3 regions of the Mesorhizobium sp. NZP2298 genome follow, and region 1 is predicted to be linked to each of the others. Evidence: predicted binding sites of a transcription regulator. Region 1 holds the regulator's gene; each other region holds the start of a gene.
What was found. Region 1 encodes PhoB, which activates phosphate uptake and scavenging genes when phosphate is short. Its sites were predicted from a motif close to TGTCATNNANCTGTCAT; they were not measured.
Positions count from the first base shown of each region.

Region 2: the regulator PhoB is predicted to act here: its motif matches at 1,873-1,889, upstream of EB231_RS34170 (ceramide glucosyltransferase).
Region 3: the regulator PhoB is predicted to act here: its motif matches at 2,238-2,254, upstream of phnC (phosphonate ABC transporter ATP-binding protein).

Region 1 covers NZ_CP033365.1:1,515,965-1,519,237, reverse strand. The annotation lists gene EB231_RS07375 (ROK family protein) at 1-530, shown strand, start outside; gene phoB (phosphate regulon transcriptional regulator PhoB) at 799-1,488, opposite strand; gene phoU (phosphate signaling complex protein PhoU) at 1,610-2,317, opposite strand; gene pstB (phosphate ABC transporter ATP-binding protein PstB) at 2,344-3,147, opposite strand; gene pstA (phosphate ABC transporter permease PstA) at 3,144-3,273, opposite strand, start outside.
Region 2 covers NZ_CP033365.1:7,208,642-7,211,914, reverse strand. The annotation lists gene argF (ornithine carbamoyltransferase) at 1-129, shown strand, start outside; gene EB231_RS34180 (Hsp33 family molecular chaperone) at 230-1,261, shown strand; gene apaG (Co2+/Mg2+ efflux protein ApaG) at 1,298-1,690, opposite strand; gene EB231_RS34170 (ceramide glucosyltransferase) at 1,991-3,142, shown strand; gene EB231_RS34165 (O-succinylhomoserine sulfhydrylase) at 3,176-3,273, opposite strand, start outside.
Region 3 covers NZ_CP033365.1:1,878,395-1,881,667, forward strand. The annotation lists gene phnE (phosphonate ABC transporter, permease protein PhnE) at 1-223, opposite strand, end outside; gene phnD (phosphonate ABC transporter substrate-binding protein) at 296-1,204, opposite strand; gene phnC (phosphonate ABC transporter ATP-binding protein) at 1,296-2,159, opposite strand; gene EB231_RS09115 (DUF1868 domain-containing protein) at 2,290-3,000, opposite strand; gene EB231_RS09120 (DapH/DapD/GlmU-related protein) at 3,092-3,273, opposite strand, start outside.

The DNA of each region.
Region 1 (3,273 bases):
ATTCGTCGGGTGGCGAGTTCGGCCACATGATCCATCGGCCAGGCGGCGCACTCTGCCGCTGCGGGCGGCGCGGCTGCGTCGAGGCCTATGCCGGCAACTACGCCATCTGGCGCAATGCCAGGCAGCTTGGCGAGGACACCGAACCGGTCGCCGACGTCAGCGACACGCAGATGCGGGCACTGGCGACGACGGCACGGGAACGGGCCGGGCCCGAGCGCGAAGCCTATCGCAAGGCCGGCGAAGCACTGGGTTATGGCCTCGGCAGCCTGTTCGCGCTGATCGATCCCGCACCCGTGGCCATGGTCGGCGTCAGCGCCGCCGCCTTCGACCTGATCGAGCCGGCATTGCGCGAGGCGATTGCTCAGACCGCCGGCGGCCAGCACTCGAAATCGATTTCGTTCGACACCGAACCGAACGAACTCCCCCTGATCCGCGAGGGCTGCGCCATGCGCGCACTGACCTTCGTCGATCAGGAGATCTTCGCGCCGGGCGCGCAGGCAAGAGGGAGTGCTGGAAAGAGCGTTGCCTGAAACCCGCGCGGAACGCCCTGGACTTCCGGAAAGGCACGGCCGGGCGCCGTGACTGCGCGTCTCAACCGCTTGACTGAGCGTCCCAAACCATTGACGGCTTCGGCAATCGCGACATCCATGCCGTGTGATCGGAGCGACGCCGACGCAGGAGACAGTGGAAAGTCGCCGCGTGGACTTCCGTTGTCGCGGCATCATCTTTGCTGGTTTTCGCGGGCGTATTGATGTTTGCCGTTATTATCTTTCGCACTCGCGCCGGCTGAGCGCTCCTTTAATCCTCGCGGATCGCGTAGCCTGCCCCACGGATGGTGCGGATGACGTCGGGCATGCGGCCATTGTTGACCGCCTTGCGCAGGCGGCCGACATGCACGTCCACGGTGCGTTCGTCGATATAAATCGTCTCACCCCAGACATTGTCGAGCAACTGGCTGCGCGAGAACACGCGGCCGGGATGGCGCATCATGAATTCCAGAAGGCGGAATTCGGTCGGCCCGAGCCGGATCTCGCTCTTCTTGCGGTAGACCCGATGCGATTCACGGTCGAGCACGATGTCGCCGACCTTGAGCACGCTGGACAGCACTTCGGGCTTGGCGCGGCGCAGCAGCGCCTTGACGCGCGCCATGAATTCCGGCGTCGAGAACGGCTTGACCAGATAATCGTCGGCACCGGTCGAAAGGCCACGCACGCGGTCGCTCTCCTCGCCGCGCGCCGTCAGCATGATGATCGGCAGCCGTTCGGTCTCGGGCCGCATTCTTAGCCGGCGACAGAGTTCGATACCGGACACCGCCGGCACCATCCAGTCGAGCACCAGAAGATCGGGCACGTTTTCCTGCAGCCGGATTTCGGCTTCATCGCCGCGGGTTACCACCTCGACCTGATAGCCTTCCGATTCCAGATTGTAGCGGAGGAGCACGCCGAGCGGCTCCTCGTCCTCCACCACCATGATGCGTGGTGCGATCATTGACTGGTCACCTCTAAAGCAATCCCGGGAAAAATATGTAACGGTTTTCCATCCTGAATTGCGTGAAACAAAGAGATAGAGCGGTTCGGCGTTTCCGCGAAACGATGAACCGCTCCAACGCTCAAGCCGCCGGCGCCGACATCGCCGTCTCGTCCTGTTTGGGGCGGTTGGCGGGCAGTTGCGTGCCGGTCAGGACATAGTACGCGTTCTCGGCGATGTTGGTCACATGGTCGCCGATGCGTTCGAGATTCTTGGCGCAGAACAACAGATGCGTGCAAGCGGTGATGTTGCGCGGATCCTCCATCATGTAGGTCAGCAGCTCGCGGAACACCGAGGTGTATTTGACGTCGATGCGTTCGTCGTCGGCGCGCAGCTTCGCAAGCGCGGCGGCATCGCGCGCCGCATACTCCTCGATCACGCCCTGCACCTGGATCAGCACCAGCTGCGCCATGGCGTCGATGGAATGCGACAGGTCGCGCGGCGTTGCGGTGAGACCGACGGTGCCGACGCGCTTGGCGATGTTCTTGGCAAGGTCGCCAATGCGTTCGAGGTCGCCAGCCATGCGGATCGACCCGACGACATGGCGCAGATCGTCTGCCATCGGCTGGCGCTTGGCGATCAGCGTGATGGCGCGATCGTCGAGTTCGCGCTGGCGCGCATCCATGATGGCGTCGTCGGAGACCACGCGCTGTGCCAGCGCGTTGTCGGAATTCAGCAGCGCCTTGGTGGCGCCGCCGACCATCGAGCCGGCGAGATCGCCCATGTCGCTGATCAGCCTGCTGATCTGTCCGAGATCCTCGTCGAAGGCTGCGACTGTGTGTTCGGCCATGATCCTGGTCCTCGTAATGCGTGCGATCAGCCGAAGCGGCCGGTGATGTAGTCTTGCGTGCGCTTCTCGCGAGGCGACGTGAAGATCTTCTCGGTGCGGTCGAACTCGACCAGTTCGCCCAGATACATGAAGGCGGTCTGCTTCGAGACGCGCGCCGCCTGCTGCATGTTGTGGGTGACGATGACGATCGTGTAGTCGGCCTGCAGCTCGTCGATCAGTTCCTCGATCTTGGCGGTCGACAGCGGATCGAGCGCGGAGGCCGGCTCATCGAGCAGGATGACCTCCGGCTTCACCGCCACCGTGCGGGCGATGCACAGCCGCTGCTGCTGGCCGCCCGACAGGCTGAGGCCGCTGGCATTGAGCTTGTCCTTGACCTCGGTCCACAAAGCGGCGCGCTTCAGCGCCTGCTCGACACGACCGTCCATCTCGGCCTTGCTGATCTTCTCATAGAGCCTGACGCCGAAGGCGATGTTCTCGTAGATCGACATCGGGAAGGGCGTCGGCTTCTGGAACACCATGCCGATCTTGGTGCGCAGCAGGTTGAGGTCCTGCGAGCGGTCGAGAATGTTCTGGCCGTCGAGCAGCACCTGGCCCTCGGCGGTCTGCTTGGGGTAGAGCTCGTAGATGCGGTTGAAGACGCGCAGCAGCGTCGACTTTCCGCAGCCGGAAGGGCCGATGAAGGCGGTGACGCTGCGCTCAGGCAGCGACAGCGTGATATCCTTCAGCGCCTTCGATTGGCCGTAGTAGAAGTTGAGGTTCTTGACCTCGATCTTGGCCTTGGCCGCCGCCTCGGCGGCGATCGTCATGTCTGGAGACAACATCTGGCTCATTTGTCCTCTCTGCGTCCGGTCAGGCTGCGCGCGAAGATGCTGAGCGCGAGAACCGTCAATGTGATTATGAGTGCGCCGGTCCAGGCCAGTTGCTGCCATTCCTCGTAGGGACTGAGAGCGAACTGG
Region 2 (3,273 bases), 1.6 Mb from region 1:
CTGCCGGCGCATCGCGGCGAGGAAGTCACCGACGAGGTCATTGACGGACCCCATTCGGTGGTCTTCGACGAGGCCGAGAACCGGCTCCACGCCCAGAAGGCGGTGCTCGCCTGGTGTCTTGGTGCTTGAGATGAAGTGTCTGGGCGCTTGATCCGCGGGGGCGCGATGCCTATCTGCGCCGCATCACGCAAATCAAGCGCGTTTGGACGCATGCACCCCAGGGGGCGGCATGGCCGCGCCCTGGAGCTTTGTCATGTTGGAAACGCATCAAGTGACTGAACATCACCCCAAACTCGGCGAGTTCGGCTATGCCGGCGACGACCATGTCGTGCCTTTCGAGGTCGGTCCGCTCGACGTGCGCGGTCGCACGGTCCAGCTCGGGCCGATGCTCGACGCCATCCTCAGCCGCCACGACTATCCCGAGCCGGTCGCCCGCCTGCTGGCGGAAGCCTGCGTGCTGACGGTGCTGCTCGGCACCTCGCTCAAATTCGAGGGCAAGTTCATCCTGCAGACCCGCACCGACGGGCCGGTCGACATGCTGGTGGCGGATTTCACAACGCCTTCGGCGCTGCGCGCCTATGCGCGCTTCGATGCCGATAGGCTCGAGGCCCTCGTCGCGGCAGGCGAGACGTCCCAGCAGACGCTGCTCGGCAGCGGCGTGCTGGCGCTGACCATCGACCAGGGTGCCCACACGCAGCGTTATCAGGGCATCGTGCAACTCGACGGCGAGACGCTGGAGGACGCGGCGCGCACCTACTTCCGCCAGTCGGAACAGATTCCGACGGATATCAGGCTCTCTGTGGCCAAGCTTTTGACGCCTGGCCCTGGTGGCGCGCGCGAACAGTGGCGTGCCGGTGGTATCCTGGCGCAGTTCCTGCCGCAGTCCCCCGAGCGCATGCGCGTTCCGGACCTGCCCGGCGGCGATGGCGATCCGCGCGACGAGATCCACGATCCGGCCGACAATTCCTGGCAGGAATTGCTGGCGCTGCTCGGCACCATCGAACCGACAGAACTGATCGATCCGACGATCGGCGCCGAACGGCTGCTCTATCGCCTGTTCCATGAGCATGGCGTGCGCGTCTTCGGCGGCGTCCCCGTCGCCGACCAGTGCTCATGCTCCAGGGACAAGATCCGCGGCATCCTCGAGGGCTTCTCCGCGCAGGAGATCAAGGACTCGACCGAGGATGGCGGCATCCACGTCGCCTGCGAATTCTGCTCGAAGCAATATGACTTCGACCCGGCGGAATTCGCGGCACAGTGAGTCAGTCTTTCTCCCCGTGGAACGGGGAGAAAGATGCTAATTCACCGTCCGTCTCGTGCCCGGCAGATCCAGCGAAAAGGCAGGGATGGCGATGTCAAATGTCTCGCCGCGCTTGTTGCGCATCGTATAGCGCCCGACCATGATCCCTGACGGCGTCGAGAGCGGGCAGCCCGACGTGTATTGATAGCTGTCGCCGGGATTGAGTTCGGGCTGGTCGCCGACAACGCCGGGGCCGCGCACTTCCTCGACCCGGCCGGCGCCGTCGGTGATGTGCCAATAGCGGGACAGAAGCTGCACGAATTCGTCCGACTGATTGTCGATCGTTACCTGGTAGCCCCAGACATAGCGGTTCTCGGAAGGATCCGAACGGTCCTCGAGATAGAACGGCCTGACCTGCACTTCGATATTGCGCGTGACGGCGCGGTACATAAGCGGCTCCAAAACGATGTCGAGCATGATCCCGAAAAGTGGGAACCGGTTTTCTCGGCCAAACGGTTTCCGTTTGTCCAAAGATCATGCTCAAACAAACAAAACTTTCGGCCCTCCAGGCGAGGAGGTCAACGTGCGCGTCTTGTCGCGCTCGTCCTCGAAAGGCAGGTGCCGGCAAAGAATGTCATTTAAGTGACACATGACAATGGTGGTGTGCGCGAACCGAGCGACTCGGCGCTCTGTCGAACTGTTGAAAGCGGCCACACCGCGGGCCGTCTCTTCTGGAGTGCCCAGACCTCGATGGAACTCACTTTCATAGCCGCCTTGCTTTCAACTGCTCTTATCCTTTCAAACGCTGCCAGCATCGCGCTGGCCGCTTCGCGGCTGAAACGGCGCACCACGATCTCGCCGCCAGCCGGCAAATCGCAGCCGGTGTCGATTGTCGTGCCGTCGCGTGGCGTCGAGCCGTTCACGCACGAGACTCTGGAACGCGCCTTCTCGCTCGACTGGCCGCGCTATGAGTTGATCTTCTGCGTTGCCCATGCCGATGATCCGGTGGTCGGGTTGATCAGACAAGCCATCGCCCGTTTCCCCAAGGTGCCGGCCCGGCTGTTGATCGGTGACGATCGCGTCAGCGCCAATCCCAAGCTCAACAATTGCGTCAAGGGCTGGGAAGCAGCGCGGCATAACTGGGTCGTGCTGGCCGACTCCAACGTACTGATGCCCAGGGATTACATCCAGCATCTGATGGCGGCATGGCGGTCAAACACGGGCCTTGTCTGCTCGACGCCGATCGGCTCGCGGCCGGAGGGCTTCTGGGCCGAGGTCGAATGCGCCTTCCTCAACACCCTGCAGGCCCGCTGGCAGTATGCTGGTGAGGCGCTCGGCCTTGGCTTTGCCCAGGGCAAGAGCATGCTTTGGAACAAGCCGCTGCTGGATGCCAATGGCGGCATCCGCGCGCTGGCAGCTGAAATCGCCGAGGACGCCGCCGCGACCAAGCTGGTCAATGGGCTCGGCCTGCGCGTCAATCTCGTCGCTTCGCCCTTCGAACAGCCGCTTGGCCGGCGCACGCTTGGCGAGATCTGGTCGCGCCAGGCCCGCTGGGCGCGCCTGCGCCGCGTCACCTTCCCGCTGTTCTTCGCGCCCGAAATCCTGACTGGCGCGGTGGTGCCGCTGCTGCTTGCGCTGGTTGCGGCGGCAGGCGTCGGCTTCAGCTTGCCGCTGACTGCCGTCGCCGTGCTGGCGGCCTTCTACCTCCCGGAATGTGCACTGGCCTGGTCCAAGGGCTGGTACCTGTCGCCGCGCATGGTCGCGGCGATCGTGATGCGTGACCTGATCCTGCCGGCGATGTGGGCACGCGGCTGGCTCGGTGGCGCCGTCGACTGGCGCGGCAATGCGATGACCATCGGCACCAAGGCCGCCGAACTTGAAGAGGCACCGTCGCGCGCTTGAACCCGCCGCAGGCGACGCTGCCTGGACGGCCTGCTATTTGGCGGCTTTCAACGCCTGTGCGATGTCTTCCAGAAGGTCGTCGGTGTCTTCCAGGCCGGCCGACAATCTCAGCGTACCAGGCCCGATGCCGA
Region 3 (3,273 bases), 360 kb from region 1:
TCATGTCGATGAAAAAGTCGGCGATGTGGGGCAGGCGATCGAAGAACTTCCCGGCATTGGTTTCGTTGGCAAACCAGAGCGAGCCGGAGAGTGCGATAAGCAGGAAAAGCAATCCTCCAGCAGTGTAGAGGCGCCGACGTGCGGCGAGGTCACGCCAGTGTTGTTCAACCAGGGCTCCCCCCGGCGAAAGCGCTGGCGCACGCTGGACGTCGGTCGCGCTCATCGATGGTTTTCCAGTCTCTTGATGCGGCGACGCCGCCGCAGGCACAGCCCCGGCGGCGTCGTGACGTTCGGTTTACGAGCCGATCTTCGCCTTGCGAGCGTCGATGATCGCCTGATAGAATTCCGGAGTGACCGGCGCAAAACCCTTGAAATCACCGCCTTCGACAGCCGAGAAGCACGCCGGATCGGATTGCGGCAGATTGGTCACGAAATCGGTGATCTTCTGCTTGACGCCGGCATCGAGCGCCGTGCGCACGACCAGCGGACCGTTCGGGATCAGCGGCGACTGCCACAATTCCACGAGGTCATCCATCTTGAGGACACCCTTCTCGACCATCTTGCGCAGGTTACCCGAGCTGTAGCCGTCCTTGAAGTCACCGACGCCCGAGGCCCAGGTGGTGCCAGCGTCGAAGGTGCCCTTCAACACTTCAAGCACAAGCTGCTCATGGCCGCCGCCGAAGCCGGTCGAGGCGAAATAGCTCTTGACATCCATGCCGATGTCTTTGGGCAGCGCCGTCACTGGGATCAGATAACCCGATGTCGAATCCGGATCGGCGAAACCGAGCTTCTTGCCCTTCATGTCGGCAAGCGTCTTGATGCCGGAATCCGCGCGGGCAACCATGACCGAGTGGTAGCCCATGGAACCGTCGGTCTGGACCGTGGTCAGGATCGGCTGAACCGCGTCCTTGTTCTCAAGATAAATCTTGGCGTAGCCGGAAGCGCCGAGTTCGGCGTAGTCGAGCGTGCCGCCGAGCAGGCCCTGGATAACGCCGTCATAGTCGGCGGCAGGAAACAGCGAAACCTTCTCCACGCCGAGGACTTCCTTGATGTGATCGGCGAAGCACTGGTAGTTGCGCAGACGGTCGGCTTCGTTCTCGCCGCCCAGAATGCCGATGCGGAATTCCTTGATGTCCTGTGCCTGGGCTGCGCCGATCGCCATGGCCATGACGGAAACGGCACCGAAAAGAATTTTTCTAAACATCTGGCGTCTCTCCTGTTGATCCCGGCGTTGCGCCGGCTGCGTGAAGATGTCGGTTGATGCCCTTGACGCGGGCTGGCGATCCCGCCTGCTCTCAGTATCCCGGAAACGCGGGTTCGAGCGGTCCGGCGGATACGGTGATCTTCGGCTTGAGTTGCATCGGGATGCTGGTCGAGGTGAGAGTCTCGGATATCTCGGCACCGTCGCCGTTCGCTCCGTAGACGGTCCGCACGGCGTCGCGCGTTAGGTCTTCGGGCGAGCCGTCGAACACGACCTTGCCGGCGGCCATGCCGATGATGCGGCTGCAATAGGTACGGGCGGTGTCCAGCGTATGGAGGTTGGTCACGACGGTGATGCCTTCACGCAGATTGATGTCCTGCAGCGAGTCCATCACCACCTTGGCGTTGAGCGGATCGAGCGAGGCAATCGGCTCGTCGGCAAGGATCACCTTCGGCTGCTGCATCATGGCTCGGGCGATTGCCACGCGTTGCTGCTGGCCGCCAGAGAGGGTGCCGGCCGGCTGCAGCGCCGTGCGAGCGATGTCGAGACGCTCGAGCGCGACTATCGCCTCGGCGCGTTCCTCCCTAGAGAAGACGCCGAGCAGGTTCATGATCGTCGAACGATGGTTCAGCCGGCCAAGCAGCACGTTGGTCAGCACATCGAGGCGCGGCACGAGGTTGAACTGCTGGAAGATCATGGCGCAGTCGCGCTGCCAGCGCCGCAGCGGCGAGCCGCGCAGCTGGGAGACCTCGGTGCCGTCAAAAAAAATCGACCCCTGGCTGGGGTCGACGAGACGGTTGATCATGCGGAGAAGGGTCGATTTGCCAGCGCCCGAACGGCCGATGACGCCGACCATCTGACCCTGCGGGATCGAGATGTTGACGTCGCTGACGGCGGTGTTCTTGCCAAATCGTCGGCTGACACCGCGGATTTCGAGCGTGGCAGAGCTTGCTGACATGGGCTGGTTCCAGTCCGGTCCATATTGATCGTCAGGCATTCGCCTAACGCAGCCACATGAACCTGCCGTGTCGCCAGCATGTCAGTTTTGTTACGCTACACAGGCTTGGCGACCGGCGACTTGCGGACAATCAGCCGAGCACCAGCAATTCCTCGAAATGCTTCATGTCGCGGAAAGCGCAGAAGGCGGGCGCCTTGATCTCGATTATCGGAGCCTGCCTTGCGAAAAGCGCCAGGCAATCGTCGAACAGCGCCTGCCATGCCGCTGCCCTGTCGTTGGCGAGACGCTGGATCTGGTAGGCGAAGGTGATGTGGAAGACGTACGTGTCGTGATCGGGGTGCCGGTAGCCGAACGGCACCGCCAGCGCATCACGCCATTGACGCATGATGCGCACGTCCTCGTCCGTCGCGCCGGCCACGGTGAGGCCGGTCGGCACGACCTCGACCACCTTGATGTTGAACGGGCCGAAGCCCTCGAAACCCTTCAGGCGTTCCAGATAAAGGCGAGTCATTGCGTCGATGCTGGTGTCGAGTGGCACGTCCTGCGGCCAGTAGGGCAGGCGGCGGCGATATTCGATGATGCCCTGGAACAGGGTCATGTGCAGGCTGGAGACGGGCGTGAACGCGAGCCGGTCGGCGTCGGCCATCGCCAGCATCTTATCACGCACGGCAAGCACCACGGCCTCGGATGGCGAACCTCCGACCAGGTGGCTGACGACGGTGTTGCCAGGCTCGGTCAGGAAATTGCCCGACGTGTCGTAGCGGGTGCCAAGATGCGCAGGCGGGGTCGGATTGGAGCCGGCAAAGAATCCGGCGAGCGAGGGTCTGACGGTATCGGGCATGGCGATCTCCTTGGGGGAAATGGCGTCCTGTCCGAGTCCTGTGTCAAGGATGTGAACAGGCTCCCCGATGACGATGATGTGAGGGATTCACCTACCCCTCGTATTTCTCCAGGAACGCTTCGGCCGACAGCTCGCGGAAATCGTCGAGCGACGCGCGCAGCCTGGCGTGGTCCCAGTCCCACCAGGCAAGCGCCTGGTAGCGTTCGGCGGTGCGGCGGTCGAAGCGCTCGCGGATCGGTTTTGCCGGCACGCCGGCGACGATGGTGTAGGGCG